2 regions of the Streptomyces sp. NPDC127098 genome follow, and region 2 is predicted to be linked to the other one. Evidence: riboswitches for the same ligand, from Rfam matches in the RefSeq annotation. Region 2 holds a riboswitch; the other holds the start of a gene.
The links. A riboswitch is a leader RNA that binds a small molecule or an ion and turns the genes downstream of it on or off. The one in region 2 is predicted to bind cobalamin.
Positions count from the first base shown of each region.

Region 1: linked by a shared signal. The riboswitch ahead of ACFWI8_RS19110 (ribonucleoside-diphosphate reductase subunit alpha) and the one ahead of metE (5-methyltetrahydropteroyltriglutamate--homocysteine S-methyltransferase) in region 2 are both predicted to bind cobalamin.

Region 1 covers NZ_JBHXFJ010000028.1:46,296-60,656, reverse strand. The annotation lists gene ACFWI8_RS19165 (SDR family oxidoreductase) at 1-568, shown strand, start outside; gene ACFWI8_RS19160 (SIS domain-containing protein) at 585-1,610, opposite strand; gene ACFWI8_RS19155 (glycoside hydrolase family 3 protein) at 1,625-3,178, opposite strand; gene ACFWI8_RS19150 (carbohydrate ABC transporter permease) at 3,188-4,015, opposite strand; gene ACFWI8_RS19145 (carbohydrate ABC transporter permease) at 4,012-4,998, opposite strand; gene ACFWI8_RS19140 (extracellular solute-binding protein) at 5,005-6,270, opposite strand; gene ACFWI8_RS19135 (GntR family transcriptional regulator) at 6,529-7,311, shown strand; gene ACFWI8_RS19130 (carbon starvation CstA family protein) at 7,493-9,625, shown strand; gene ACFWI8_RS19125 (YbdD/YjiX family protein) at 9,622-9,813, shown strand; gene ACFWI8_RS19120 (GNAT family N-acetyltransferase) at 10,175-10,678, shown strand; gene ACFWI8_RS19115 (DUF2079 domain-containing protein) at 10,794-12,227, shown strand; cobalamin riboswitch at 12,400-12,566, shown strand; gene ACFWI8_RS19110 (ribonucleoside-diphosphate reductase subunit alpha) at 12,742-14,361, shown strand, end outside.
Region 2 covers NZ_JBHXFJ010000043.1:48,672-63,032, reverse strand. The annotation lists gene ACFWI8_RS24485 (MFS transporter) at 1-1,043, opposite strand, end outside; gene ACFWI8_RS24480 (Rossmann-like domain-containing protein) at 1,244-2,035, shown strand; gene ACFWI8_RS24475 (GHMP kinase) at 2,032-3,057, shown strand; gene ACFWI8_RS24470 (pyridoxal-phosphate dependent enzyme) at 2,978-4,000, shown strand; gene ACFWI8_RS24465 (PLP-dependent cysteine synthase family protein) at 4,115-5,284, shown strand; gene ACFWI8_RS24460 (phosphatidylserine decarboxylase) at 5,292-6,542, opposite strand; cobalamin riboswitch at 6,771-6,922, shown strand; gene metE (5-methyltetrahydropteroyltriglutamate--homocysteine S-methyltransferase) at 7,107-9,425, shown strand; gene ACFWI8_RS24450 (glycoside hydrolase family 30 beta sandwich domain-containing protein) at 9,602-10,912, shown strand; gene ACFWI8_RS24445 (LysR family transcriptional regulator) at 11,164-12,141, opposite strand; gene ACFWI8_RS24440 (PrpF domain-containing protein) at 12,265-13,383, shown strand; gene ACFWI8_RS24435 (SLC13 family permease) at 13,423-14,361, shown strand, end outside.

The DNA.
Region 1 (14,361 bases), on a different contig from region 2:
GCTCGGCGAGCCGGGCGACGCCGAGGCCCTGTGGGCCGCCTTCGACGAGCAGGCGGACGGCGTCGACATCCTGGTGAACAACGCGGGCGTGGACGACGGTCGGCAGGGCTTCGCCGGCATCACACCCGAGGCGTTCGACCGGGTGTTCTCGATCAACGCCAGGGCGCCGTTCTTCATCATCCAGCACGGCCTCGGCCGGCTGCGGGACGGCGGCCGGATCATCAACGTCTCGACCGGGCTGACGCACCAGCCGGGGGCCATCCCCGAGATCGTCGCCTACACGATGACCAAGAGCGCCCTCGACCAGCTCACGGCGGTGCTCGCCAAGGAGCTTGGGCCGCGCGGCATCACGGTGAACGCGGTGGCCCCCGGCGCCATCGACACGGACATGAACGCGGGCTGGCTCCGGGCCAGCCCGGAGGCGCGCGAGGCCACGGCGCGCCGGTCACCGCTCGGCCGGGTCGGCATGCCGGCCGACGTGGCCGACATCGCCGGCTTCCTGGCCTCGACCGACAGCCGGTGGGTCACCGGGCAGTGGATAGACGCCACCGGGGGCGCCCTGCTCTGAACCGCCCGGGGCGGGCCTAGCGGGTCTCGGTGACCTTGGCCAGCGCCCGGGGCGCGTCCGGGTCCTGGCCGCGGGCGAGGGTCACCTCGTAGGCGAGGCGTTGCAGCGGAAGGATCTCCAGCACGGGTTGCAGTTCCTCGGGCACGTCCCCGGTGGGCAGTGCGAAGCCGGCGGACGCCGCCTCGGCCTCGGCGGCCGGGCCGACCACGACCAGGTCGGCGCCCCGGTCCCGCAGCCGGTCGAGGACAAGGCGCAGGGCCCGCCCGCCCCGGCCGTCGGGCACGATGGCGATCACCGGGGAGACGTTGTCGACCATGGCCAGGGGGCCGTGCAGCAGGTCGGCGCCGGAGTAGGCGAGCGCCGGTATGTAGCTGGTCTCCATCAGCTTGAGCGCCGCCTCGCGGGCGGTGGGGTAGCCGTAGCCGCGGGAGGTGAGGACCATCCGCTCGGCGAAGCGGTAGCGGCCGGCCAGGGCGCGCACCTCGTCCCTCCGGTCGAGGATCCGCTCGGCGAGCTCGGGCAGCCGGGCGGCGGTCGTCGGGCCGTCGCCGCCGCGCAACGCATCGACGAGGAGGTAGAGGGCGAGCAGTTCGGCGGTGTAGGTCTTGGTGGCCGGCAGGGCGCGCTCGGGCCCGGCGAGCACGTCGACGGTGAACTCACTGGCGGCCACCAGCGGCGAGTCCGCGTTGTTGGTGACGGCCAGGGTGATCGCGCCGGCGTCGCGGGCGGCGGTGGTGGAGGCCACCAGGTCGGGTGAGCCGCCGGACTGGCTCACCGCGATCACCAGGCAGTCGCTCAGGTCGGGCCGGGCTCCGTAGGCGGTGGTGGTGGACATGGAGGTGAGGCCGCAGGGCTTGCCCAGCAGGATCTCCAGCAGGTACTTCGCGTAGAGGGCGGCGTTGTCGGAGGTGCCGCGGCCGGTCAGCAGCACGAAGCGCGGGTTCCGCGCGGCGATCCGCCGGGCGACGGCGCGGATGGGCCCGGCGCCCTCGGTCAGGATCCGCCGCAGCACGGCCGGCTGCTCGGCCATCTCGGCCGCCATGATCCGGCCGGCGGTCAACGGCCCTCCTCCCGGCCGGCGATGACCTCCGCGGCGGCCCGTCCGCAGACCCGGGCGGCGCCGTGGGTGGCCACGTGCAGGGCGCCGGCGGGCGGGGCGTGCGGGACGCCCATCTCGACGACCACCACGTCGGGGCGGGCGGCCAGCAGGGCGGTCAGGGCCCGGGCCATCCAGGGGTGCCGGTGGGTGTCCCGGACCACGGCCACGATCGGCCGGTCGCCGGCGGCCGCCAGCACCTCGGCCGCGAGGCCCTCGACGCCCGCGCGTTCGGCGTCGGCGTGGGTGTGGTGGCCGGCGCTGGTCCCCGGCAGCAGGCGGTCGAGCTCGGCGGCCACCCCCCAGGGGGTCTGGGTACCGGCGGCCATGTTGGCCACCGGGGTGAAGGCGGCCACGTAGGGGGCGCGGGTCAGCGGTCGGAAGGGGGGGCCTTCGGTCGAGGGGGTGACCCGCAGGGCGCGGCGGGCGGCGGCGAGGCCGATGGTGTCGGCGTCCGGCTCGTCCGCTGGGGCCTGGGCGCGGGCCTTGGCGGTCCAGCCGGCCAGCGCCCTGACCCGCTCGGCCGCGTCGTGCAGCCGCTCCTCGGACAGTTCGCCCTCCCGCACGGCCTGGATGATGCCGTCCCGCAGCCGCAACACCTCCGCCTCGTCCGACGGGGTGCCGCCGACGCAGATGGCGTCGGCCCCGGCGGCGACGGCGAGGGCGCAGCCGCGTTCCAGGCCGTAGGTGTCGGCGACGCCCTTCATCTCGATGGCGTCCGAGTAGATCACCCCGTCGTAGCCGAGGCCACCCTCGGCTACGGGGGCGCGCAGCAGTCCGGTGAGCACGGCGGGGCTGAGGGTCCCGGGCCGGTCGGGGTCGAGGGCCGGGATGAGGATGTGCGCGCTCATCACGCAGCGGCTCCCGGCGGCTATGGCGGCCTTGAAGGGCACCAGCTCGCGCTGGTGGAGGGTGGTGAGGTCGATGTCGATGCGGGGCAGCGCGAGATGGGAGTCCACGTTGGTGTTGCCGTGCCCGGGGAAGTGCTTGACGCAGGCGGCGACGCCGGCGCTCTGCAGGCCCTGGACGAAGGCGACGGTGTGCCGGGCCACGAGCTCTGGGTCCTGGCCGAAGGAGCGGACGCCGATCACCGGGTTCTCGGGGTCGGAGTTGACGTCGGCCGAGGGCGCCCAGTTGACCGTGATGCCGGCCTCGGCGAGGCGCCGGCCGATCCGGGCGGCGACCGAGCGGGTCAGCTCCGGGTCGTCGACGCTGCCGAGGGCCAGGTTCCCTGGGAAGGACGAGCCGCCGAGCCGCTCGAGGCGGGTCACGTCCCCGGCCTCCTCGTCCATCGCCACCAGCACGTCGGGCCGCACCGCCCGCAGTTGGGCGGTGAGGTCGGCGAGTTGGGCGGTGGAGACGACGTTCCTGCCGAACAGTCCGACGCCGGTCATGCCGTTCTCCAGCTGCCGCAGCAGCCAGTCGGGCGCGGTGGTGGTGCCGGCGAAAGTGGGCTGCAGGACGGCGAGCGCGTCCCTGGTCAGGGTGTCGGAGTCGGGTGCCAGGGTGGTCATCGGTCGGCGTTATCCCTTCACGGCCCCCGCGGCCATGCCGCCGGTGACCCGTCGCTGGAGGATGAGGAAGACGATCAGCACCGGGACGGTGAAGAGCGACGAGGCGGCCATCGTCGCACCCCAGTCGTTGCCGAAGTTCGTCTGGAACTGGGTGAGCCACAGCGGCAGGGTGGCCGCGTCGGGGGCCTTGTTGAGCACCAGCACCATGGCGTACTCGTTCCACGCCATGATGAACCCGAACAGCGAGGTGGCCATCAGGCCCGGGGCGAGCAGCGGAAAGATGACCCGGCGGAAGGCCTCAAGGCGCCCGCAGCCGTCGATCAGGGCGGCCTCCTCCAGCTCCCTCGGCACGGCGGCGATGAAGCCGCGCAGCGTCCAGATCGTGAAGGGCAGGGCCATCACGAAGTAGACGAGGACGAGGGTGCCCAGGCTGTTGAGCATCGACAGGTCCCGGGCGTTGAGGTAGACCACGATGATCAGGATCTCCCAGGGCGCCATCTGGGCCATCATCACGGCGAGCACCATCCCGCGCCGCCCCCGGAAGCGCATCCTGGCAATGGCGAAGCTGGCCGCGAGCGCCACCACGAGCGCGAGCAGCACGGCCCCGACGGTGACCAGCACGCTGTTGGCGACGTAGGTCCAGAACAGCTCGACGCCGGTGGCAGTCGCGTAGTGCTCGAACGTCGGGGTGAAGAGGAAGACCGGATCGCGGGTGAGCACCTCGGAGTTGCTCTTGAAGGAGGTGGAGAACATCCAGTAGACGGGGAAGAGGAACACCGCCGCCAGCAGCAGGGCGAGCCCGTTGCGCCAGAGGCGGCCCAGGGTGCGTGCGTTCATGCGGTCTCGTTCTCCCTCTCCTGGCGGAGGATGAGGCGGAAGTAGAAGGACATGGCCACCAGCAGGATCAGCAGGGTGAGCACGGAGATGGCCGCGCCCGTGCCGTACTGGTTCTGCCCCATGCCCTCGATGTAGGCCATGACGGGCAGGGTCTCGGACTCGCGGTCGGGGCCACCGCCGTTGAGGGTGTAGATCTGGACGAACGCCTTGAACACCCAGATGATCTCGAGGAACGTGGTGATCAGGAAGAAGGGCCGCATGATCGGCGCCACGATGGACCAGAAGACGCGCCAGCCGCTGGCGCCGTCCATCCGCGCCGCCTCGTAGATCTCGCCGCCGATGGTGGTGAGGCCGGCGTAGAGGTTGAGCGCGACGAACGGCACCGAGGCCCAGACGACCAGCACGGTGACGATGACGAGCGTCGAGGTGCCGCTGGCGAACCAGTTGTGCTCTTCGTAGCCGTCGAAGCCGAGTCCGCGCATGGCCCAGTTGGCCACGCCGAACTGGGTGTCGAAGAGCCAGCGGAAGACAGTGGTGCTGGCCACGGGGGGCATCGCCCAGGCGGCGACCAGGCTGATGGAGAGCACCAGGCGCATCCTGCGGCCCAGTTGGTTGAGCAGCAGCCCGATGAGGGTGCCGATCAGCAGGATCAGCACCACGTTGCACGCCATGAAGAGCACGGTGCGGACCAGGGAGTCCCAGAAGCGGTCGTTCTCCAGCACCGCTCGGTAGTTGTCGAGCCCGGTCCACTCGGTGGTGCGCGAGATCAGCTGCCGGCGGCCGAACGCCTGGAAGGAGATGAGCAGGTTGCGGACCAGCGCGTAGCCGAGGACGGCGAGCATCGCGAGCACGGCCGGCGCGATCAGCAGGTAGGGCACCCAGCGGGCCGAAGGGCGCCAGCCGCCGGCCGCGCGGCCGACCCGCCCGCCGGGCGGGGTGCCGCGCGGCGGAGCGGGTGGGGCCTGTTCGATATCGACGGTCATCGCGCGCTACTCGCGGTTGATCCGGGCGGTGATCTCCGCGTCGGCCTCCTGGGCGGCGCCGGAGTAGTCCTCGCCGTTGAGCGCCTTGGTCATCAGTTCCTTTATGGGGTTGGGCCCGGTCTCGACATTGGCCCAGCCAGTGGTCAGCGGCGGCAGGAAGCCGACGTCGGCGGACCGCACCATGGCTTCCGCGAAGGTGCCGGCCTCGGGCTCGGCCGTGACGTCGGTGCGGTTGGGCACCACGCCGCCGGAGTTGGCGTCCACGTACCGCTGCGCCCACTCCTGGGAGGTGGCCATCCGCAGCCACTCGTTGGCGAGTTCGGGGTTCCCGGCACGCTCGGAGACGGCCAGGTTCGAGCCGCCGAGGAAGACGTGGCCGAGCTCGTCGGCGGTCTTGCCGGGGATCGGGAAGTAGCCGAAGTCGGCCTCGCCGCCCTGCTCCTCGATGGCGGCGACGGCGCCGGCCGCCTCCCAGCCGAGTCCGATCCAGGACGCGACCTCGCCGTTCGGCACCACCTCGGTGGACTGCTGGGGCGACGCCTCGTCGTTGTCGGTCGGGGAGTTCGAGAACGAATGGAGCTGGGCGTAGAAGTCCATGCCGGCCTCGCCGGCCGGGGTGTCAAGGGCGCCGGCCCAGCCGTCGCCGTCCTCGACGGCGAAGTTGCCGCCCTCGTCGGCGATGAAGCCGCCGAGCACGTAGTAGCTCTGTCCCGGCAGGTAGATGGGCTCGGCGTCGGTGTTGGCCTCGATGGCCTCCAGGGCCTCGATCCACTCGTCCCTGGTGGTGGGCACCTCGGCGCCGGCCTCCTCCCAGATGCTCCGGTCGTAGATGACGACCCGGTTGGCGCCGTACCAGGGCACGGCGTAGAGGGTGTCGTCGACCCGGCCCGAGGAGAGCATGGCCTCGTTCCAGGGTTCGTCGGCGAGGTCGCCGAGGTCGGCGAGGCCGCCGGTGTTGGCGTATCCGACGGTCTGGGTGTTGCCGATCTCCAGCACGTCGACGGTGCCGTCCTCGGACAGGGCCGTGGTGACCCGGTCCTGGATGCCGTTCCACTGCTGGGTCTCGACGTTGACGGTGACACCGTGTTCGGCCTCGAAGGCGGCGTTGAGCTCGGAGACCCAGGCCTCTGGCGCCGAGCCGTCCATGAGCCAGACGGTGATGGAGTCCGAGCTCCCGCCACCCCCGGCGCCGCTGCTGCCGTCGTCACCGCAGGCCGCCAGGCTGACCGTCAGGGTCATCATGCCGGCGGCGGCGATCAGCTTGCGCTTCACGATCCCGAGCCTCCGTAACGTTTAATGGTGGAGATACAAGAGGTGTAGACCAGTTGCCCGGGAGCTTGGACTAGACCAAGTCGGGGTGTCAAGAGTCCACGAGCGGCGCATGCTGTCCGTTACCGGACCGACATCTGTTCGGATCACACGCCGAACTCGGGCCCGTGCCACGATGTGAACTGCGATGTCTCGGAGGAGCCGGTGACGGCGGAGAACGCGGAAGGCGCCGCGCGGAAGAACGAATCGGGAAGGCGTGGTATGGCGAGAGACGGGGCGACGGTCGCGGGCTCACCCGCCGGCGCGGACGGGCCCGACCGCAGCCGGACCACGCGGGTGCCGAAGTACTACCGCCTCAAGCGCCATCTCCAGCAGATGACCGAGACGCTCCCGCCCGGCACCGCGGTGCCGCCGGAGCGTTCCCTGGCCACCGAGTTCGACACCTCGCGCACCACCGTCCGCCAGGCCCTCCAGGAGCTGGTGGTCGAGGGCCGGCTCGAGCGCATCCAGGGCAAGGGCACCTTCGTCGCCAAGCCGAAGGTCTCCCAGATGCTCCAACTCACCTCCTACACCGAGGACATGGGTGCCCAAGGCCTCGAACCTACCTCCCAGCTGCTGGAGATCGGCTACATCACCGCCGACGAGCGCCTCAGCCGTCTGCTCGACATCCCGCCGGGCGGCCGGGTGCTGCGCATCGAGCGGCTGCGGCTGGCGAGCGGCGAACCGATGGCGATAGAGACCACGCACCTCTCCCAGGCGCGCTTCCCCGCCCTGCGGCGCAGCCTGGTCCGCTACACCTCGCTCTACACGGCCCTCGCCGAGGTCTACGACGTGCACCTGGCAAGCGCCGAGGAGACCATCGAGACCTCGCTCGCCAACCCCCGCGAGGCCGGCCTGCTCGGCACGGACGTCGGCCTGCCGATGCTGATGCTCTCCCGCCACTCCCGCGACTCCACCGGCAAACCCGTCGAATGGGTCCGCTCCGTCTACCGCGGCGACCGCTACAAGTTCGTCGCCAACCTCGCCAGGCCGGGCCTGGCGTAGACCCGCCGGTGGGCCTACGCCGCACGCCTCCCTGGTCAACTGGGCTTCCTCTGGCCTAGATTCCGGCGAGTCAGTCAAGGAGGACAGGCGGGAGACCACCGTGCAATTCCCCACGCACGCACGACCACGCTCCATCGCCATCTGGACCACCGTCGCCGTCATCGGCGCCGTCGGCTGGTCCATGTTGGCGCTCTACCGCGGCGAGGAGGTGTCCGCCGCCTGGATGGTGGCGGCCGCGCTCGGCTCGTACGCCATCGGCTACCGCTTCTACGCCCGCTACATCGCGACCCGCGTGCTGCGTGCCGACCCGACCCGCGCCACCCCGGCCGAACGCGTCAACGACGGCGTCGACTTCCACCCGACCGACCGCCGCGTGCTGCTCGGCCACCACTTCGCCGGCATCTCCGGCGCCGGCCCCCTGGTCGGCCCGGTGCTCGCCGCACAGATGGGCTATCTGCCCGGCACCATCTGGATCATCGTCGGCGTCATCTTCGCCGGCGCCGTCCAGGACATGGTGGTGCTGTTCTTCTCCACCCGCCGCGACGGCAAGTCGCTCGGCCAGATCGCGCGCGAGGAGATCGGCCCGATCGGCGGCGTCGCCGCGGTCATCGCCGTCTTCGCCATCATGATCATCCTGTTGGCGGTGCTGGCGCTGGTGGTGGTCAACGCGCTCGCCGAGTCGCCCTGGGGCACCTTCTCGGTCGGCCTGACCATCCCCATCGCCCTCTTCATGGGCGTCTACCTGCGCTACCTCCGCCCCGGTCGGGTCGCGGAGGTCACCGTCATCGGCGTGGCGCTGCTGCTGCTCGCCATCGCCTCGGGCCGCTGGGTCGCCAACTCGGGGCTGGCGGACACCTTCACGCTCTCGCCGCGCACCCTCGTCGTCTGGCTGGTGATCTACGGCTTCGCGGCGTCCGTCGCGCCGGTGTGGCTGCTGCTGGTCCCCCGGGACTACCTGTCGACGTTCATGAAGATCGGCACCATCGTGCTGCTCGCCGCGGCCCTGGTGGTCACGCTGCCGACGCTGAAGATGGACGCCGTCACGGACTTCGCGAGCAACGGCGAGGGGCCGGTGTTCGCCGGCTCGCTCTTCCCGTTCGTGTTCATCACCATCGCCTGCGGCGCGGTCTCCGGGTTCCACGCCCTGATCTCCTCCGGCACCACGCCCAAGATGATCCAGAAGGAGACCCAGGTCCGCACCATCGGCTACGGCGCGATGCTGATGGAGTCGGGGGTGGCGATCATGGCGATCACCGCCGCCTGCGTGCTCGACCCGGGCGTCTACTTCGCGATGAACGCCTCGCCCGCGGTGATCGGCGACACCCTCCAGTCCGCCGCCGACACCATCTCCTCCTGGGGCTTCACCGTCACGCCTGAGCAACTCGCGGCCGCCGCGGAGTCCGTCGAGGAGGAGTCGCTGCTCTCCAGGACCGGCGGCGCGCCGACGCTCGCGCTGGGCCTCGCCGCGATCCTCGCGGACATCATCGGCGGCGACGCGATGATGAGCTTCTGGTATCACTTCGCGATCATGTTCGAGGCGCTGTTCATCCTGACGGCGATCGACGCCGGCACCCGGGTCGGCCGCTTCATCGTCCAGGACGCCATCGCCTCCGTCCACCCGAGGTTCGGCCGGATGCGCGCCACCAACTGGCTGCCCGGCATCGCGTTGAGCAGCGGCATCGTCGTCGCACTCTGGGGCTACCTGCTGTGGGTCGGCGTCAACGACCCGCTCGGCGGCATCAACACGCTGTTCCCGGTGTTCGGCATCTCCAACCAGCTGCTGGCGGCGGTGGCGTTGGCCGTCTGCACGGTGCTGCTGGTCAAGTCCGGCCGGCTGCGGTACGTCTGGGTGACGTTGCTGCCGCTCACCTGGCTCGCCGTGGTCACACTCACCGCGAGCTGGCAGAAGGTGTTCTCCGGCGACCCGGCGGTCGGCTTCTGGGCCCGGCGCGACCAGTACCAGGACGGCATCGACGCCGGACAACTGCTGCCCGGCGCACAGGACATGGACGACATGCGGACCATCGTCAACAACGCCACCCTCGACGCGGCGATCTCCGCGGTGCTGGCCCTGCTGGTGCTGATCGTCTTCGCCGACGCGCTGCGGGTGTGCGTGCGGGCCGTCCGCAACCCGGGCACGGCCCGGCTGCGGGAGTCCCCGCACGTGCCGTCGCGGCTGATCGCCCCGGCCGGCCTGATCCCGACGAAGGAGGAGCGCGCCGAGCTCGCCGCGGCGGGCCTGGGCCCGGGCGGCGGCATCCCAGAGCAGTCCAGGGGTGCGCGGAGCACGGCGAAGGTGGAGGCCGGCGAATGAGACGCGCGGCGGCCTGGCTGCGTTGGTACGTCACCGAGCTGACCGGCGAGAACGCCTACGCCCGCCACGTCGCGCGGGTCCGCGAGGTGGACCCGTCGGCGCCCGTGCCCTCCCGTCGCGCCTTCGAACGCGAGCGGGTCGAGCGCCGCTACGGAGATCCGCGCAACGGGGGCGGCGTCTGCTGCTAGCCCCTGCCGGGGCGGGGGGGGGGGGGTGTACCCCCCCCCCCCCCCCCCCCCCGGGGCCCCCCCCCCCCCCCCCGCCACCACCCGCCAGGCGGCGCCGCCGCGCAGCCCCGGTGGGGTGCCGGCGCGACCACCGACGTGCGCCCCGCCTCCGGCAGCTCTCCCCCGCCCGCCGATTCGGCCCACCGTCCCGGGCCGCCGGGCGGAGGCTGCGCCGCGCCCGTCTGACCGGCACCGCCGCGCCGCAGGCGCCGGCAGGCACCGGCCGGCGCGGCAGGTGCGCCGAAACCCGCTGGCGCGGGACGGGTCCCTGCTCCGAGAATCGGCGCTCGGTGGGACGGCGCCGGGCGGAGAGGGGCAGGACGTGGCCGAGCGGGGCGTGGCGTTGCGTGTCGTGGACGAGGAGACGCTGGGCGGGCTGCTCGCGGCGGCGGTCGCCGACGCGGCGCCCGAGGACGTGATGCCGCCGGTCGCCGGTCCGCCCGGGTGGACGGCGGACCGCCGGGAGGCGTTCCTGGCCTGGCACCGGGCCCGCGGCGCCGGGCTCGACGGGCCGGCCCGCGAGGCCACCTACGCCGTCGTCCACGACGGGCGGATCGTCGGTTCCGTGCGGCTGGCCAGGGCGGGCGCCCCCAGCGATCTCGAGACCGGCATCTGGCTCGGGCGCTCGCACCGCGGCCGCGGCATCGGCACCGCCGCCCTGCGGCTGCTGCGCGCGGAGGCGCGGCGCGTCGGCGGCCGGGTGCTGGTCGCCGACACCACGGCGGACAACGCACCGGCGGTCGCGGCCCTGCGGCGGCTCGGCGCCACGCTGAGCCGGCGGCCGGACGGCGTCGCGGTCAGCGCCAGGCTGCCGCTCGGCGAGTAGCCGCCCCGGGTCGGGAACCGTCGGGGCCGGCCGGACGTCCTTCCTGCGGCGGGGCGGGCCACCGGCGCGGCACCGCCCTCGCGCCCCGACCCCTCGCGACCGCAGCGGTGTCCCGATGACCAGCACCACCCACACGCCCATGAAAACCCCACCGCAGGCTGTCGCGCGGCCGACCCCGCGGTGGGGGTCGCGCCTGCCGTCGGACGGCGTGCTGCTGGCCATCGGGTTCTTCGTCGTCTACGCCACGCTCTCCGTCACCCGCCATCTCCGCTGGGAGAACCGTTCCTGGGACCTGGGGATATTCGAGCAGGCCATCGGCGCCTACGCCCGGCTGAGCGAGCCGGTCGCCGACCTCAAGGGGCCCGGGTTCCCGATACTGGGCGACCACTTCAGCCCGATCACGGCGCTGCTCGCGCCGCTGTACCGGGTCTTCCCGTCGCCCGTCACCCTGCTCGTCGCGCAGGCGGCCCTGTTCGCGCTCGCCGTGGTGCCGGTGACGCGTGGCGCGGCCTTCCTGCTCGGCCGCCCGGCGGGTGCCGCGATCGGCGCGGCGTTCGGCCTCTCCTGGGGCATGCAGCGGGCGGTGGACTTCGACTTCCACGAGATCTGCTTCGCCGTCCCGCTGATCGCCTTCTCCCTGGAGGCCGTGCTGCGGCAGCGCTGGCGCGCCGCGCTCTGCTGGTCGCTGCCGCTCCTGCTGGTCAAGGAGGACCTGGGCCTGACGGTGGCCGTGCTCGCCCTGGTGGTGGCGTGGCGCGCCCACCAGGCCGGGCACGTGCGGGCGACCAGGTCGGCACTGGCGGTGGCCGGGTTCGCCGTGCTGGCGTGCGCGCTGGTGATAGGCGTGGTGATACCGGGGTTCAACGCGGCCGGCGGCTACGACTACTGGGCCAAGGTGGACGAGGGCGGCGGCCCGCTGGACGCGCTGTTCACCGCGACCGACACCAAGCTGCGCACCCTGCTGTGGATCCTGGTCCCGACCACCGGGCTGCTGGCGCTGCGCTCGCCGCTGCTGCTCGTCGTGCTGCCGACACTCGCCTGGCGGTTCGCGTCGCAGGAGCCGAACTACTGGGGCACCGACTTCCACTACAGCGCCGTGCTGATGCCCGTCACGGCGCTGGCCCTTGCCGACGCCGTCGCCCGCTCCCGGGACTCCCGCAGGCCGTGGCTGCGGGCCTACGCCCGCCAGTTGCCCGCCGCGGCCCTGGCGGCCGCGCTGGCGCTCTCCACGACGCTGCCGGTCGCCACCCTCACGCACGCCGACACCTACCGCCCGGGGCCGGTCGCCGAGGCCGGTGAGCGGGTGCTGGCCGCCGTCCCCGACGGCGCGGACGTCGCGGCCAACGTCCGGCCCATCTCCCATCTCACGCAGCGCGCCCGGGTGTTCTGGATCGGCGACCCACGAACTCCGGCCCCCGAGTACGTCGCCTACTACGACCCGGCCAGGGACGCGGCCGGCATGCTCGCCTACGCCCGGCAGCTGTATCCGGACGCGGCCTACCGGGTGACGGCGAGTGAGGCCGGCTTCTGGGTGTTGCGCCGCGACTGACCGCCGCGCACATTCGCGATCGCACACGCGGAAACATCCCCACCCCGAGCCCGACCCGTCGCCGCACACCCTCGGGCCCCCATGCCACGGCGAGCACCCCGGCCGTGGGTCGACCCAACGGGCATTCGCTTGTTCGCTCCCCTCGCTCCGTCACCAAGGGGACACGGAACACAACATATAGGGGTGCTCAGTTGGGGCAGCACAAGATGTATGCTCTTCCTCGTTGTCGCCCAGGGGAATCCGGTGAGAGTCCGGAACTGTCCCGCAACGGTGTGCGACGGCGGGATCCGTCCCGTCTGTCGTCAAGTCCGGTCGCCTGGCTGGCAGCCACAGACGTCCGGGCCTCGAGGACTGGGCCGACGGACGCAGCGCGGCATGCCTTTGCCTTACCACACGCATGCCGGGTGCGCCCGTCCCGCCCGGCCCTCGAAAGCCCGCCGCGGAACGCCGCGCGCGACCCCGTTCGGGCCGGCGCTCCGCGGTCGATTCGGTTCGATTCGAGGGAGAGCATCGAGTGACCATCGCACCCGTCGCACCCGCGGAGCCGGTTACAGCCTCGCAGTCACCCACGCTGTCGAAGGTGCTGGCCGACCTCACCGGCGACCTGCCCGCCACCGACCCCGCGCGGGTCGAGGCGGCCGTGCTGCGCGGCCGGCACGCCGGCTCCGACGAGGCCGAGCTGCGCTCGCTGGCCATCGAGGCCGCCGCCGGCCTGATCGCCGAGGAGCCCCAGTACTCGCGCCTGGCGGCCCGGCTCCTCACCCTCGCCATCCGCGAGGAGGCCGCCGGGCAGGGTGCCGACTCGTTCTCCGCCTCCATCGCCGTCGGCCATCGCGAGGGCCTGATCGGCGACCGCACCGCCGGGTTCGTCCGCCGCCACGCCTCCCGCCTCGACGCCCTCGTCGAGCACGCCGTCACCACCGGCGCCGACGACCGCTTCGAGTACTTCGGGCTGCGCACCGTCGAGTCCCGCTACGTGCTGCGCCACCCGATCACCCGCAAGGTCATCGAGACCCCCCAGCACTTCCTGCTGCGGGTGGCCTGCGGCCTGGCCGAGGACGACTCGGAGCGGGCGCTGGCGGACGTGGCCGAGCTCTACCGGCTCACCAGCACCCTGGCGTACCTGCCGTCGTCCCCCACCCTGTTCAACTCGGGCACCCGCCACCCGCAGATGTCCTCCTGCTACCTGCTGGACTCCCCCGCGGACGAGTTGGACTCCATCTACGAGCGCTACCACCAGATCGCCAGGCTCTCCAAGCACGCCGGCGGCATCGGCCTGTCCTACTCCCGGATCCGGGCCCGTGGTTCGCTGATCCGCGGCACGAACGGCAAGTCCAACGGCATCGTCCCGTTCCTGCGCACCCTCGACTCCTCGGTGGCCGCCGTCAACCAGGGCGGCCGGCGCAAGGGCGCGGCCTGCGTCTACCTGGAGACGTGGCACGCGGACATCGAGGAGTTCCTGGAACTCCGCGACAACACGGGCGAGGAGGCGCGCCGCACCCACAACCTCAACCTCGCGCACTGGATCCCCGACGAGTTCATGCGGCGCGTCGAGGCGGACGCCGACTGGTCGCTGTTCTCGCCCGCCGACACGCCCGAGCTCGTCGACCTGTGGGGCGAGGAGTTCGACGCCGCCTACCGCCGCGCCGAGCAGGCCGGGCTCGCGCAGCGCACCATCCCGGCCCGCCAGCTGTACGCCCGGATGATGCGCACCCTGGCCCAGACCGGCAACGGCTGGATGACGTTCAAGGACGCCGCCAACCGCACCGCCAACCAGACCGCCAGGCCCGGCGCCATCGTGCACTCCTCGAACCTGTGCACGGAGATCCTGGAGGTCACGAACGACGGCGAGACGGCCGTCTGCAACCTGGGCTCGGTCAACCTCGCCGCCCACCTGGGCGACGACGGCGAGATGGACTGGGAGCGGCTCGACGCCACCGTGCGCACGGCCGTCGTCTTCCTGGACCGCGTCGTCGACCTGAACTTCTACCCCACGGCCCAGGCCGGCGCCTCCAACTCCCGCTGGCGGCCGGTGGCGTTGGGCGTGATGGGCCTGCAGGACGTGTTCTTCAGGCTCGGCCTCCCCTTCGACTCCCCCGCGGCGCGCGAGCTGTCCACCCGGATCGCCGAGCGC
Region 2 (14,361 bases):
GTCGCGGTGAACCAGGGCACGTTGAACAGCTCGATGCCCACGCCGGCGAGCGCGTAGGCGGCCACCACCAGGGCGGCGGGCGCCGGCAGCCACAGGCTGAGCGGCGCCAGACCGTAGACGGCCAGGCCCGCGAGGGCCGCCCAGCCGGCGGACCTCGGGTGCCAGCGCGCGACCACCAGGGCGCCGAGCAGCGCGCCCGCCGTGTAGGCGGTGGTCGCGGCGACCAGCACCGCCTCGACGCCGTAGCGGTCGCGGCTGACCAGCGGCAGCAGCACCCCGGTCGCCGAGTAGCCGGTGGTGATGACGGCGGCCAGCGCGCCGAGCCCGGCGAGGAACCAGGGGTGGCGCCTGGCCTCCCGCACCCCGTCGACGAACTCACTGACGAACTCGGTGACGAAGCCGGTCCGTTCACCGGGAACGGGACCAGGGGCGGGGGCGTGCCGGCCGCGCGGCGGAAGGGCTGCCGCGGCGAGCCACAGCAGGCCCATGCCGAGCAGCAGCGCGGGGACGCTGAGGAAGGCGGCGAGCAGGGCAGCGAGCCCGGGTCCGGTCAGCGTGGTGACCCGCACGGACAACGTCAGGGCGGCGTTGGCCCGTTGCCGGAGCGGGGCGGCCACCACCTCCGCCGTCAGCGCCTGGAAGGCCGGCCGGCAGGCGCCCTGGCCGGCGCCGATCACGACGCCGGCCAGCGCCATCACCGGCACCGAACGTCCCACGCCAGCCGCCAGCACGGGGCTGGCGAGGCCGGCGGCGAGCCCGGCCCACCACACCACGGCCCGGCGCGAGTAGCGGTCGGCGAGCACGCCGCCGACGACCACGGCGGCGAGGAAGCCGGCCGTGCGGGTGGCCAGCACGAGGCCGAGGGCGGCGGCCGTGACGGTGCCGTCCAGCAGGGCGAGCCCCAGCACGAACGGCATCGCCCAGGTGGCGAGCCCCGACGCGGTGCTGCCCGCCCACAGTCGCAGGAAGGCCGGGTCGCGCAGCGGTGACCTCGGCTCCGGGACGGGGGCGGCTGCGACGGTCTGCGTCGACGGTCCGGACACGGCGGTCCCCTCCTCAACTCGGGTGGCACGACAGCCTAGACGAAAATGACAATCATTTGTAATACTCCCCGGGGTCATCACCGGTGCGCCCATCGCTACCTGAGGGAGATTCCGTGCCACACCCGACGACCGACCCCACGTTCGTCGACCGACATCCCACACCACCGCCGACCGTCCCGCGCCCCACGACCGTCGAGGAGCTGGTGACCGCCGCGCTGGCGGGCACGGCGGGACCCGACCCGGCGGCGACCGTCGCCACCAGCGTGTTCTGGCTCCACCACGGCACCCGGCTGGCCGGCGGGGACACCACCTACCTCAACCAGTACCTGCTGGTGCGCTGCGGCCGGTCGTTCGGCGCCTGCGCCGTCGAGGACGGCGAGACCGACCCGGCGCTGTGCCGCGCCTACTCGGGGCGGCCGCTCGCCGCGCTGCTCGGCGACGACGCCCCCCGCCCACTCCGGCTCGCGGCGCTCGACGCCCTGCTGGCGGAGGCCGCGCCGCACCGGGAGGCCGCCGCCGAGCCGGTCACCCTGCCGGCCGGCACCCCGGAGGAGCGGGCCAGGGCCCGCGACGCCGCCATCGCCGGGCTGCTGGACATCGCCCCCGGCGCCCGAGTCGCCCTGATCGGGGTCGTCAACCCGCTGCTGGCCGCCATCCGGGACCGCGGCGGGGTGCCGCTCCCCTGCGACCTCAACCTCCGCGCCACCCAGTGGGGTCAGCCCGTCACCGACTCCATGGCCGAGGTGCTCGACGCCGCCGACGCCGTCATCGCCACCGGCATGACCCTCGGCAACGGCACCTTCGACACCATCCTGGGCCGCTGCCGGGAACGCCGACTGCCGCTCGTCGTCTACGCGCAGAGCGGCAGCGCGGTCGCCCGCGCGTTCCTCGGCGCCGGCGTCTCCGCCCTGTCCGCCGAGCCGTTCCCGTTCTCGCAGTTCAGCGCCGAGCCGACGGTGCTGTACCGGTACCGCGCCACGGTGCCGGGATGACCGCCGACGCCACGGGCACCGGCCAGGCGGCCTGCCACCACGGGGAGATACTCCAGGGCGTCTTCCGCGACCGCCACGGGCGGAGCTGTCCCGGCCTGGTCACCCTGCCCGTGCCGCCGGAGACCGGGCTCGGCTGCCACGCCGAGTTCACCCGCCACCCGGCGGGCCACCCCGACGACCTCACGGTCGACCCGCCCGACCGCGCCAAGGCCCTGCGCGCGGCGCGCCTCGCCGCGGCCGAGTGCGCCCGCCGGGCCGGCCACTCCCCCGGCGGCGGACGGCTGCGGCTGAGCGGGACCATCCCCGTGGGGCTCGGCATGGGCTCGTCCACCGGCGACGTCATCGCCGCCGTCCGCGCGGTCGCCGCCAGTCACCGCGTCACCCTCGCCCCGCACGAGATCGCGCGGCTGGCCGTCACCGCCGAGGGCGCCTCCGACCCCCTGATGCTGGCCGACCGCCCGGTGCTCTTCGCCCAACGCGCGGGCCGGGTGCTGGAGATCCTCGGCCCCGCCCTGCCGCCGGCCGTCGTGGTCGGCTGCGCCACCGGCGGCGGCCGCCCCGTCGACACCCTGTCCCTGCCCGCCGCCGCCTACCGCGACCAGGACCTGGCGGCCTTCGAGCGGTTACGCGCCCTGCTGCGCCGCGCCGTCGCCACCGCCGACACCGCGCTGCTCGGCCGCGTCTGCACCGCCAGCGCCACCCGCCACCAGCGGCTGCTCCCCAAGGAGGAGCTGCCGGCCCTCGTCGCCGTCGCCGCCGAGACCGGGGCGGCCGGCGTCCAGGTCGCGCACAGCGGCAACGTGGCCGGGCTGCTGTTCGACCCGGCACGCCCCGACCTGGCCCGACGACTCGACCGCTGCGTCGAGGCCCTGCGACGCCTCGGCCTCCCCGTCCTCGTGACGTTCACGACCCGTCAGACCCACGACGAGAGAGTGAGCCACCATGTACGACCACGTCGCCGACGCGATCGGCGCCCCGGACCTGATACGCCTCGAACCCGGCCTCGTCTGCCTGCGCTTTGAGACGATGAAGGTCGTCTCCGCGCTCGCCGCCGTCCGCCACCTCCTGGACCACGGGGTCGTGCGGCCCGGCGACACCCTGCTCGACAGTTCGAGCGGCATCTACGCCTACGCCCTCGCGCTCGCCTGCCACCGCCACGACCTGCGGTGCCACATCGTCGGCTCCACCACCGTCGACCGGACGCTGCGCACCCAACTCGCCATCCTCGGCGCCCGCCTCGAACAGATGGCGCCGAGCGCGGACCTCAAGCTCGACCAGAGCCGCCGCGTCGCGCGGGTGCGGGAGATCCTCGCCGCCCACCCCGACTACCACTGGATGCGCCAGTACCACGACGGAATCCACTACCTCGGCTACCGCGCCGTCGCCGAACGGGTCGTCAAGGAGACCGGCGGCCAGGCCGTCACGCTCGTCGGCGGCGTCGGCTCCGGCGCCTCCAGCGGGGCGCTCGCCGCCTACCTGCGGGAGCACGCCCCGGACACCACGCTGGTCGGCGTCCAGCCGTTCGGCAGCGTCACCTTCGGCAGCGAGCACGTGGCCGACCCCGAGATCATCATCGCCGGCATCGGCAGCTCCATCCCGTTCGGCAACGTCGACCACCGCGGCTACGACGTCATCCACTGGACGTCCTTCGGGACCGCGCTGGCCGGCAGCGTCGACCTGCTGCGCCGGCACGCCGTGTTCGCGGGGCTCTCCACGGGCGCCGCCTACCTCGCCGCCCGCTGGGAACACCGCGACCGCCCCGACCGCACCGTGGTGTTCGTCGCCGCCGACACCGGACACCGCTACGCCGACTCGGTCTTCGCCCGGCACCGGGAGGCCGCCCCCGTCGACGACCTCGCGCCCCGCCTGGTCACCAGCCCACGCGACCTTGCCCTGCCCTGGTGCCGCATGCGCTGGGCCGGCTCCCCCGCCCCCGCTGCCGCCGCCGTTGCGCCGAAGCGGTGAACCGGCCGTGCCCTGAGGCGTCGGGTGCCGGGCGGACGGCCGGCGGGCCGCCGATCATGGGCGGGCGCCGACCAGTCGGCGGCGCGGGGTCGGATCGGACGACGGAGGCCGCCGGTGACATTGGTCGAACGCACCACGGAGAAGCCCCAACTGGTCGAGCGCGACGACGAGTCGGACGTCTACCCGGACGACCGGCGGTGGGTCGTCGACTGCGTCCAGCGCATCCGCGGCGACCTCGCCCCCGTGGCGACGGAGTTGACCGAGATCCCGCTGCCGCCGCGGCTCAACGGGCTGCGGCTGTACGTCAAGCGGGAGGCCGACCAGCCGTCCGGCAGCCACAAGCACCGCCTCGCGGCGGCGCTGCTCGTCCACGCCCTGGTCAGCGGCTGGCTGACCAGGGGCCGGCCGGTGGTGGAGGCGTCCAGCGGCTCGACCGCCATCTCCGAGGCCTGGTACTGCCAGCGGCTCGGCATCCCCTTCTACGCGGTGGTGCCCGACAACACCAGCCGGGAGAAGAAGGCGGCCATCGCGGAACTCGGCGGCACCGTCGTCCCCGTCTCCGGCGACATCGTCGCCTACGCCCGCCGGGTCGCGAACCGGTACGGCGGCCACTTCCTGGACCAGTTCACCTACGCCGAACGCGCCTACGACTGGCGCGGCGACGAGGGGCTCGGGCCCGAACTGCTGCGCGCCGTGCCCGACCTGGACTGGTTCGTGATGGGCGCCGGCACCGGCGGCACCGCCGCCTCCGTCGCCCGCCACGCCCGCTACACCGGCAGCGACCTCCGGGTGTGCGTGCCCGATCCCGAGCACTCGGCGTACTTCGACGGCTGGTACTGGCGCGACCCGGCGATCACCGACCGGGGCTCGCACATCGAGGGCATCGGCCGGCCCAGGGTCGAGGCGTCCTTCGTGCCCTCGACCGTCAACCGCATGATGCGGGTCCACGACGCCGCCTCGGTGGCCACCATGCGGGTGCTCCACGAGCGGCGGGAGTGGGGGATCTCCCCCGGGCCCTCCACCGGGACCGGGGTGTTCGCCGCGATCCGCGTCCTGCTCGGCATGCGCGACCAGGAACAGTCCGGCAGCGTCGCCACCGTGCTGTGCGACGCCGCCGACCGCTACACCAACGAGTACTACAACGACCAGTGGCTCGCGGACCAGGGCATCGACTACCAGCCCTGGCTGCCGACGATCCGGAACTTCTTCGCCACCGGCGACTGGACGCCGCCCGAGCCCTTCCTGCCCGTCCCCCGGCCCCTCGTCACGCTCTGGAACATGTGACCCGCGGTCAGGGCGCCGGGCGCCGGCCGCGCCGGGCCCGCTCGCGGCGGGAGCCGGCGAACAGCGTCTCGGTCCTGTCCGTCTGCTCCAGGGTCCCGATGCGCTGCCCCATGCGCAGTTGGAGCGCCGGGAACCTCCCGTACTGGAACAACAGGATGTTCAGCGATCCGCCGTACCTGAAGTTCCCGATCTTCTGCCCCTTCCGCACCCGCACCGGACGCTCGGGCCGCCGGAACTCCGGCAGGTAGTTCACCGAGGCGATCGAGTTGAGGCCGACGGTCACCATCGCCACGTACGTCTCGTGCTCCCGCCCGCGCGGGTCGGTGAACACGGTCCTGAAGACCAGGTAGCCCCGGCGGAACCTGTCGAACACCTCGTAGTCGAAGCCGTAGCCGACGTTCCCCTTGTTGAGCAGCCCCGGGAAGTTCCGCATGCCGTAGTAGACGCCGCCGACGTCGTCGCGGGCCTCCACCACCTCGCCCGCCACCGGCGCGTGGTACCAGTGGTAGGTGTCGGGCATCAGCACGCAGGACACCGCCGTGCCGCCGGGCCTGACCACCTCGCCCGCCGCGTCCCGCTCCGGGACGAACCTCCGGTAGTGCGGGGAGTCCGCGAGGAGCTGTCGGACGTTCATGGTGACCGTCTTGACGGGGATCGGCGTCTCCTCCGTCAGGTCGTCGACGATCATGTTGATGACGCAGTCGGTCGGCGCGACCACCACGCTGTCGTCGTCCTCGGCGTCGATCGGCCGCCTGGTGTCGTCCCGCAGGTTCCGGGTGAAGAAGTCGTTGAAGCTCCGCCACGGGCCCGGCTCGAAGTCGTCCATCCGGGAGCCGAGTTCCTCCCGCCAGCTGGCGATGAGCCGCTGGCCCCGCTCCCCCTCGTCGTCCATCTGGGCGCCCTGGAGGGCGGTGAAGTCGGCCGTCATCCGCAGCCCGGGTCCGGTGGTCACGAAGACCATGCCGTAGTCGTTCTCGTAGGTGAGCCAGCTGAACTTCTCGATGTGGTGCAGGCCCTCGCTCGGTCGGGTCGTCCACCCCGCCTCGTACCACTCCCGGAAGAAGTCGCACAGGTCCTCGATCGACCTGCCCCGCCAGTCGTACCGCGCCTCGGGCGGCGTGTCCTCCGGGTACGGCACCACGTTGGCGATCGCCGCGTCGTACATGGTCGCGAAGCCGTCACGGTCCTCGCCGTACCACCGCCTGACCCTGCCGAGGAACTCGTCCAGGGTCCTCGAACAGCTCTCTTCGCCCGTCATCGCCTCTCCCGGTCGTCGGACACACACACGGCACGACGGATATGTGCCCGTCCAGGGCCCCGGCCAGGGGCAGATCCGGTCGCTTCACCGAAAAGTGGCCGCCTTCCCACGCATCCGAGGGGGCCCTCTCGCCATCCGGATGACGGACGTGACCCGCCGCGCCCGACGGCGGCCCGTAGGCTGGCCCACGCAGCTGGTTCGCCCCGTCCGCCAGGCGGGAGGCGTCGCAAGAGGGAACCCGGTGGGAATCCGGGACTGCCCCGCAGCGGTGAGCGGGAACGACCGCCGTCATACGCACTGGGTCCGGGAACCGGGCCTGGGAAGCGACGGCCAGTAGGTGTCCTCCGGTCCGGAGGGCGGGCCCGCGAGTCCGAAGACCTGCCAACTGCCCGCGCCCGGCCACCCGTGCGCGGACCTCCCGGTGACCCCGAGGGCGGGTCGGCGACACACCAGGCGGACGGCGGCGCCTCGCGCGCCAGGCCATGCCCGCCCGGTCACCGTCCCCCTTCGCGTCCTCGTCCCGTCGCCGGGATCCCAGGGAACCATCTCGCGAAGGAGAGCTCCGTGACCCCCAAGCCCGCAGCCGCGGCAGCACGGGCCACCGTGTACGGCTACCCCCGACAGGGCCACGACCGGGAGTTGAAGAAGGCCACCGAGGGCTACTGGAAGGGCCGCGTCACCGCCGACGCCCTCCGGGCCACCGCCGCCGAACTGCGCCGCGCCACCTGGCGACGGCTGGCCGAGGCCGGCGTCGCCGAGGTCCCCACCGGTGACTTCTCCCACTACGACCACGTGCTGGACACCACCGTCATGGTCGGCGCGATCCCCGACCGGCACCGCGCCGCCTTCGCCGCCGACCCGCTCGACGGCTACTTCGCCATGGCGCGCGGCACCCGGGACGTCGCGCCGCTGGAGATGACCAAGTGGTTCGACACCAACTACCACTACCTGGTCCCCGAACTCGGCCCGGACACCGTGTTCTCACCCGACTCCACCAAGCAGGTCGGCGAGCTGACGGAGGCCCTCGCGCTCGGCCTGACGGCCCGTCCCGTCCTCGTCGGCCCCGTCACCTACCTGCTGCTGGCCAAGCCCGCGCCGGGCGCGCCCGCCGACTTCGAGCCGCTGACCCTGCTGGACCGCCTGCTGCCGGTGTACGCCGAGGTCCTCGCGGACCTGCGGGCGGCCGGCGCCGAGTGGGTGCAGCTGGACGAGCCGGCCCTGGTGCAGGACCGCACCCCGGCCGAGCTCGACGCCACCGCCCACGCCTACCAGCGGCTCGGCTCCCTCGCCGACCGGCCGCGGATCCTGGTCGCCTCCTACTTCGACCGGCTCGGCGACGCCCTCCAGGTCCTGGCCAAGGCCCCCGTCGACGGGCTCGCCGTGGACTTCACCGGCGCCGCCGCGGCCAACCTCGACGCGCTGGCGGCCGTCGGCGGGCTGCCGGGCAAGCGCCTGGTCGCCGGCGTCGTCGACGGCCGCAACATCTGGATCAACGACCTGTCGAAGTCCCTCACCACCCTCGGCACCCTGCTCGGCCTCGCCGACCGGGTCGACGTCGCCGCCTCCTGCTCCCTGCTGCACGTCCCCCTGGACGCCGCGGCGGAGCGCGACATCGACCCCCAGATCCTGCGCTGGCTCGCCTTCGCCCGGCAGAAGACCACCGAACTCGTCACCCTCGCCAGGGGCCTCTCCCTGGGCACCGACGCCATCGCGGCCGAACTCGCCGCCAACCGCGCCGACCTGGCCTCCCGCGCCGGCTCCCCCATCACCCGCGACCCGGCCGTCCGCGCCCGCGCCGGCGCGGTGACCGCGGCCGACGCCCGCCGTCCCCACCCCTACCCCGAGCGGGCCACCGCCCAGCGGGCCCGACTCGGCCTGCCGCTGCTGCCCACGACGACCATCGGCTCCTTCCCGCAGACCGCCGAGCTGCGCGCCGCCCGCGCCGACCTGCGCGCCGGCCGCGTCGACCCGGCCGGCTACGAGGAGCGCGTGAGGGCCGAGATCCGGGAGGTCGTCGCCTTCCAGGAGCGGGTCGGCATCGATGTCCTGGTGCACGGCGAGGCCGAACGCAACGACATGGTCCAGTACTTCGCCGAGCAGCTCACCGGCTACCTCGCCACCCGGCACGGCTGGGTGCAGTCCTACGGCACCCGCTACGTCCGCCCGCCGATCCTGGCCGGCGACGTCTCCCGCCCCGAGCCGATGACGACGCGCTGGACGACGTACGCCCAGTCCCTCACCCCGCGCCCGGTCAAGGGCATGCTGACCGGCCCGGTGACCATGCTCGCCTGGTCCTTCGTCCGCGACGACCAGCCGCTGGCCGACACCGCGCGCCAGGTCGCCCTCGCCCTGCGCGACGAGGTGGCCGACCTGGAGGCGGCCGGCACCGCGGTGATCCAGGTGGACGAGCCCGCGCTGCGCGAGACCCTCCCGCTGCGGGCCGCCGACCGGTCCTGGTACCTGGCGTGGGCCACCGAGGCGTTCCGGCTCACCACCGCCGGCGTGCGCCCCGACACCCAGATCCACACCCACATGTGCTACGCCGAGTTCGGCGACATCGTGCGGGCCATCGACGACCTCGACGCCGACGTCATCAGCCTGGAGGCGGCCCGCTCCCACATGCAGGTGGCCCGCGAACTCGCCGCGCACGGCTATCCGCGGGAGGCGGGCCCCGGCGTCTACGACATCCACTCCCCGCGCGTGCCGAGCGCCGAGGAGGCCGCCGAACTGCTGCGCACCGGGCTGCGGGCCATCCCGGCCGAACGCCTGTGGGTCAACCCCGACTGCGGCCTGAAGACCCGCGGTTGGCCCGAGACCCGCGCCTCGCTTGAGAACCTGGTGCGGGCCGCGCACGCCGTGCGCGCCGAGCTGTCCACGGCCTGACCCGAACCCGCCCGCCGGGGCCGGCTCGCCAACCGACCGGCCCCGGCGGCGTCACCCCGCCGCGCGGGTTGACGGTGGCCGGTCAGGCCGTTACGTTGCCAGCGCGCGAGTGGGAGCGCTCCCAAAGCGGTGACCGCGAGCGTTTCAGTGACCCCGAGCGTTCAGGAGGCGGAACAGTGACGTTACCTCCCAACGAGTCCACGGGAACGGGTCCCGGATCGCCGAGTCGGCGGTCGGTGCTGGCGACGCTGGGCGCCCTGCCGGTCATCGCCACCGCCACGCCGGCCGTGGCGGCGCCCGGGGCACCGATCACGGCGGCGGCCACCGTGGTCGTCGACCCCTCGGCGTCCCGGCAGACGATCCGGGGCTTCGGCGGCATGAACCACACCGTCTGGATCAGCGACCTGACGGCCGCCCAGCGCGACACGGCCTTCGGCAACGGCACCGGGCAGCTGGGCTTCACCGTGCTGCGGATCCCCGTCCACGAGGACCGGAACAACTGGAGCCGCGAGGTCGCCACCGCCCGCCGCGCCGTCGAACTCGGCGCGACCGTCATCGCCTCCCCCTGGAATCCCCCGGCCAGCATGGTCGAGACCTTCGTGCGCGGCAGCCAGACCGACGCCCGGCGGCTGCGGTACGACAGCTACGGCGCCTACGCCCAGTACCTCAACGACTTCGTCGTCTTCATGCGCAACAACGGCGTCAACCTGTACGCGATCTCGGTGCAGAACGAGCCCGACTACGCGCATGACTGGACGTGGTGGACCCCGACCGAGATGGTCCGCTTCCTGCGCGAGAACGCCGGCTCGATCAGCACCCGGGTCATCGCCCCGGAGTCCTTCCAGTACGTGAAGAGCTTCTCCGACCCCATCCTCAACGACGCCCAGGCGCTGGCGAACATGGACATCCTGGGCGCCCACCTCTACGGCACCCAGTTCCAGAACTTCCCCTACCTCCTCTTCCAACAGCGGGGCGCCGGCAAGGAACTGTGGATGACCGAGGTGTACCACCCCAACAGCAGCGACTCGGCCGACCTCTGGCCGCAGGCGCTCGACGTCGGGGAGCACATCCACCGCGCCCTGGTCGACGGCCAGTTCCAGGCGTACGTGTGGTGGTACATCCGCCGCGGCTACGGGCCGATGCGCGAGGACGGGCAGATCAGCAAGCGCGGCGCCAACATGGCGCACTTCTCGAAGTTCGTCCGCCCGGGCCACGTGCGTGTCGACGCCACCCCCAGCGTCCAGTCCAGCCTCTACACCTCCGCCTACCGCGCCCCCAACGGACAGATCACCATCGTCGCCGTCAACAAGGGGACCTCGGCGGTGAGTCAACCGTTCACCCTCACCAACAACGCCTCGGCGCGGGTCTCCTCCTGGGTCACCGACGCCGGCCGCAACCTCGCGTCGGGCACCGCGCTCACCATGTCCAACGGCTCCTTCACCGCCCAACTCCCCGCCCGCAGCGTCACCACCTTCGTCACCGGGTGAGGTCCGCCCATCCGGCCGGGGGCCGGGTGGGCAACCTCCGGGGGCGCCGGATGGTCAAACCGGGCGACATCCGCCCCGACCTCGTTGGAGGACCCATGTCCGCACGCCGACTCCTCGCCACCGCCCTCGCCGCCGCCTGCGCCCTGGCCGCGGCGCTCACCGTCTCCGATGTCGCCCCGATCCTCATCGGCGGTGTGCTGATCGGAGCCTGAGCCTTCCCCGACGGGCCCGTGGGCCTCGCGGACGGCCGGTCAGGCGCGCGGGGCCCGGGGTCCGCCGACGCGGCGGACGGAGCCGAGCTGGTTGCGGTCCAGGTTGGTGTCGGTGAACCGCTCGGCCACCGCGTGCAGGATGTCGATCATGGCGAGCGTGGCCGGCGTGGGCATCCGGTTCTCGGGGCGGGCCAGCAGGATCCGGCGGATCGGCGCGGGCACGTCGGCGCCGAGCCGCACCAGTCGTACGTCGTTGCGCCGGTTGGTGAGCGCGAGCCGGGGCGCGATGGCGATGCCGAGGCCGGCGGCGACCATGGCCTGCGCCTCCTGGTAGTCGTGTGACTCGTAGGCGATCCGTGGCTCGAAGCCGGCGAGCCGGCAGCTGCGCCGCAGCACCTCGGCGACCGGATGGTTGTCGGCCCGGATGATCCAGTGCTGGGCGGCCAGGGAGCGCAGGCTGACCTCGGGCTCGTCGAGGAGCCGGGAGTTGGCCGGGACGACGAGCACGGTGGGGTCGTTGAGCAGGTGGGTCAGGGCCAGGGCCTCGTCGCTGACCCGGTTCCACCGGTAGTCCCACAGCAGGGCGAGCTCGACCTCGCCGGTGTGCAGCATCTCCCGCAGCTGGGCGAGCATCGCCGACCTGACCACCACCTCGGCGCCGGCGTGGGCGCGGGCGAACCGGGTGAGGGCCAGCGGCAGCAGCGAGGCGCTGACGGTGGGGAAGGAGCCGAGCCGCAGGGTGCCGCGGTCGAGTCGGGCGAAGGCGTCGAGATCCGCCTGGGCGGCGCGCAGCTCGCGGCGGATCGCCCGGCCCCGGGCCACCAGCGCCTCCCCGGCGCCGGTCAGCCGCACGCCGCGGGGCAGCCGTTCGAGCAGCGGCTGGCCGACCTCGGCCTCCAGCCGGGACATCTGCTGGGAGGCGGCGGACGCGGTCATCCCGGCGGCGGACGCGGCGCCGGTCAGCGAGCCGTGTTCGGCGATCTCGGTGAGCAGCAGCAGTCTCCGTACGTTGAGCACGCGTCGAGTCTAGCCTTTAGCTGCGCTAAACCCCTTCTAAGAAAATGGGTATTGTTCTCAACTCTTCACGGTGCCATCGTGAGCGCGTCCACGGCCCGTAACAAGCACAGAAGGACGGCTGAGGTGCGCGTTTCCGCGAGTCTGGTGCGTGGTGGCACGAGCAAGTGCTGGCTGTTCGACCACCGGCACGTCCCCGCCACGCTGGACGGTCTCGAGCGGCTGCTGGTCGACGCGTACGGCGCGAAGGACCCGGTCCACCTGGACGGCGTCGGCGGTGCCACGCCCACCACGTCCAAGGCCGCGGTCGTCAAGCCCTGCCCGGACGAGGGTGTCGACGTCGAGTACCTCTTCGGCCAGGTCGGCATCGGCGTCGACCGGGTCGAGTGGGGCAGCAACTGCGGCAACTGCGCCACGGCGATCGCCCTGTGGTCGGTGACCAGGGGGCTGGTCCCGATCAGCGGCGACCTGACCAGGGTCGTGATGCGCAACACCAACACGGGCGCGCTGCTGGAGGCCACCGTCGACACCGCCGGCGGTCTGGTGCCCGAGTTCGGCACCCAGACCGTGCCGGGCACCAGGTCCGGCGGGGTCGCGGTCGGCCTGACCTTCCTCGACCCGGCGGGGCGGACGACGGGCGCGCTGCTGCCCACCGGTAACGCCGACGACGAGCTGCGGTTGGCGGGCGAGACGGTCCGGGTGACCATGCTGGACGCCGGCGCGCCGGTCGTCCTGGTCGACGCGGCCGCGGCCGGCCTGACCGGCGCCGAGCCGGTCGCCGCGCTGCGCGGCGAGGTGGGCTGGCTGCGCTCGGTGCGGCACGCCGCCGCGCCCCGGATGGGACTGCTCCGTGCCGGCGAGGAGCCGGGCGACGCGGTGCCCAAGGTGGGGCTCGTCGGCGCGCCGGTGCCCTACGTCAGCTCCACCGGCGACCGGGTGGCCGCGAGCGACTACGACGTCTCGGTGCGGATGCTCACGATGAACGACCCGCACCCGGCGATCGGCCTCACCTCGGCGGTCGCCATCGCCGCGGCGCACCTCGTTGACGGATCGGTGGTGCGGCGGGTATCAACGGCCACAGCCGACTCCCAGCTGCGCATCGGCACACCCGCCGGTGTGGTGCTGGTCAGCGCGACCGACATCGGCCCATCGGGACCTCACCGGGTCACCGTGCGTCGTGCCGCACGCGTCCTGTGCGACGCCGAGATCCTCGTGCCGGAACCGGCCCTTCCGACAGCGGCCTGACGGTTCCGCCCCCTCTCTCCCCCGGTAAGGACGACAACGATGTCTGCTGAAGCCATATCCATCGCCGCGCTGTTGGTCATGTTCCTGGTCGGCACCGTGCTGCCGATCAACATCGGCATCCTCGCCTTCGTCGCCACGTTCGTGGTCGGCACCTCGGCGCTGGAGATGACCGAGGACGAGATCTTCGCGGGGTTCCCGGTGAACCTGTTCGTGACGATCGTCGGCGTCACCTATCTGTTCTCGATCGCGCGCCGCAACGGCACCATCGACCTGCTGGTCGCCGCCGGCGTGCGGCTGGTGCGGGGGAAGGTCGCGCTGATCCCCTGGGTGCTCTTCGTCGTGGCCTCGGTGTTGACGGCGTTCGGCACCTTCACGCCGGCGGCCGTGGCCATCCTGGCGCCGATCGGCATGAACTTCGCCTTCCAGCACCGGCTCAACCCGCTGATGATGGGGATGATGGTGATCAGCGGGGCCCACGCGGGCGCGTTCTCGCCGATCGCCGTGTCGGGCGCGCTCGTCCTGGACATGGTCGAGGACACGACGCTCTCGGTGTCGGCGCCCACCCTGTTCTTCGCCAGCTTCGGCTTCAACCTGCTGCTGTCCGCCCTGACCTTCGTGCTCCTGCACTGGCGGGCGCGCGTCCGGGTCCCGGCGGCCGCGGCCGCGGACACCACCGCCCCCGAGGGCCCCGGCTCAGCGGAGGACCCCGGTACCGGCGTGACCTGGCGGCAGGCGCTGACGCTCGTCGCGCTGCTCGTCCTGGTGGTCGGCGCGCTGGTCTTCGAGCTGCAGATCGGCTTCCTCGCCCTGGCGGCCGGCGCGGTGCTGGCCCTGGTCGACATGAAGAACCAGGAGAAGGCCGTCGAGGGCATCGGCTGGTCCACCATCCTGCTCGTCGCGGGCATGATGACCTACGTCGCGATGCTGGAGCACGCCGGGACCATCGAGATGATCTCCGAGCACGCGGCCAACGTCGGC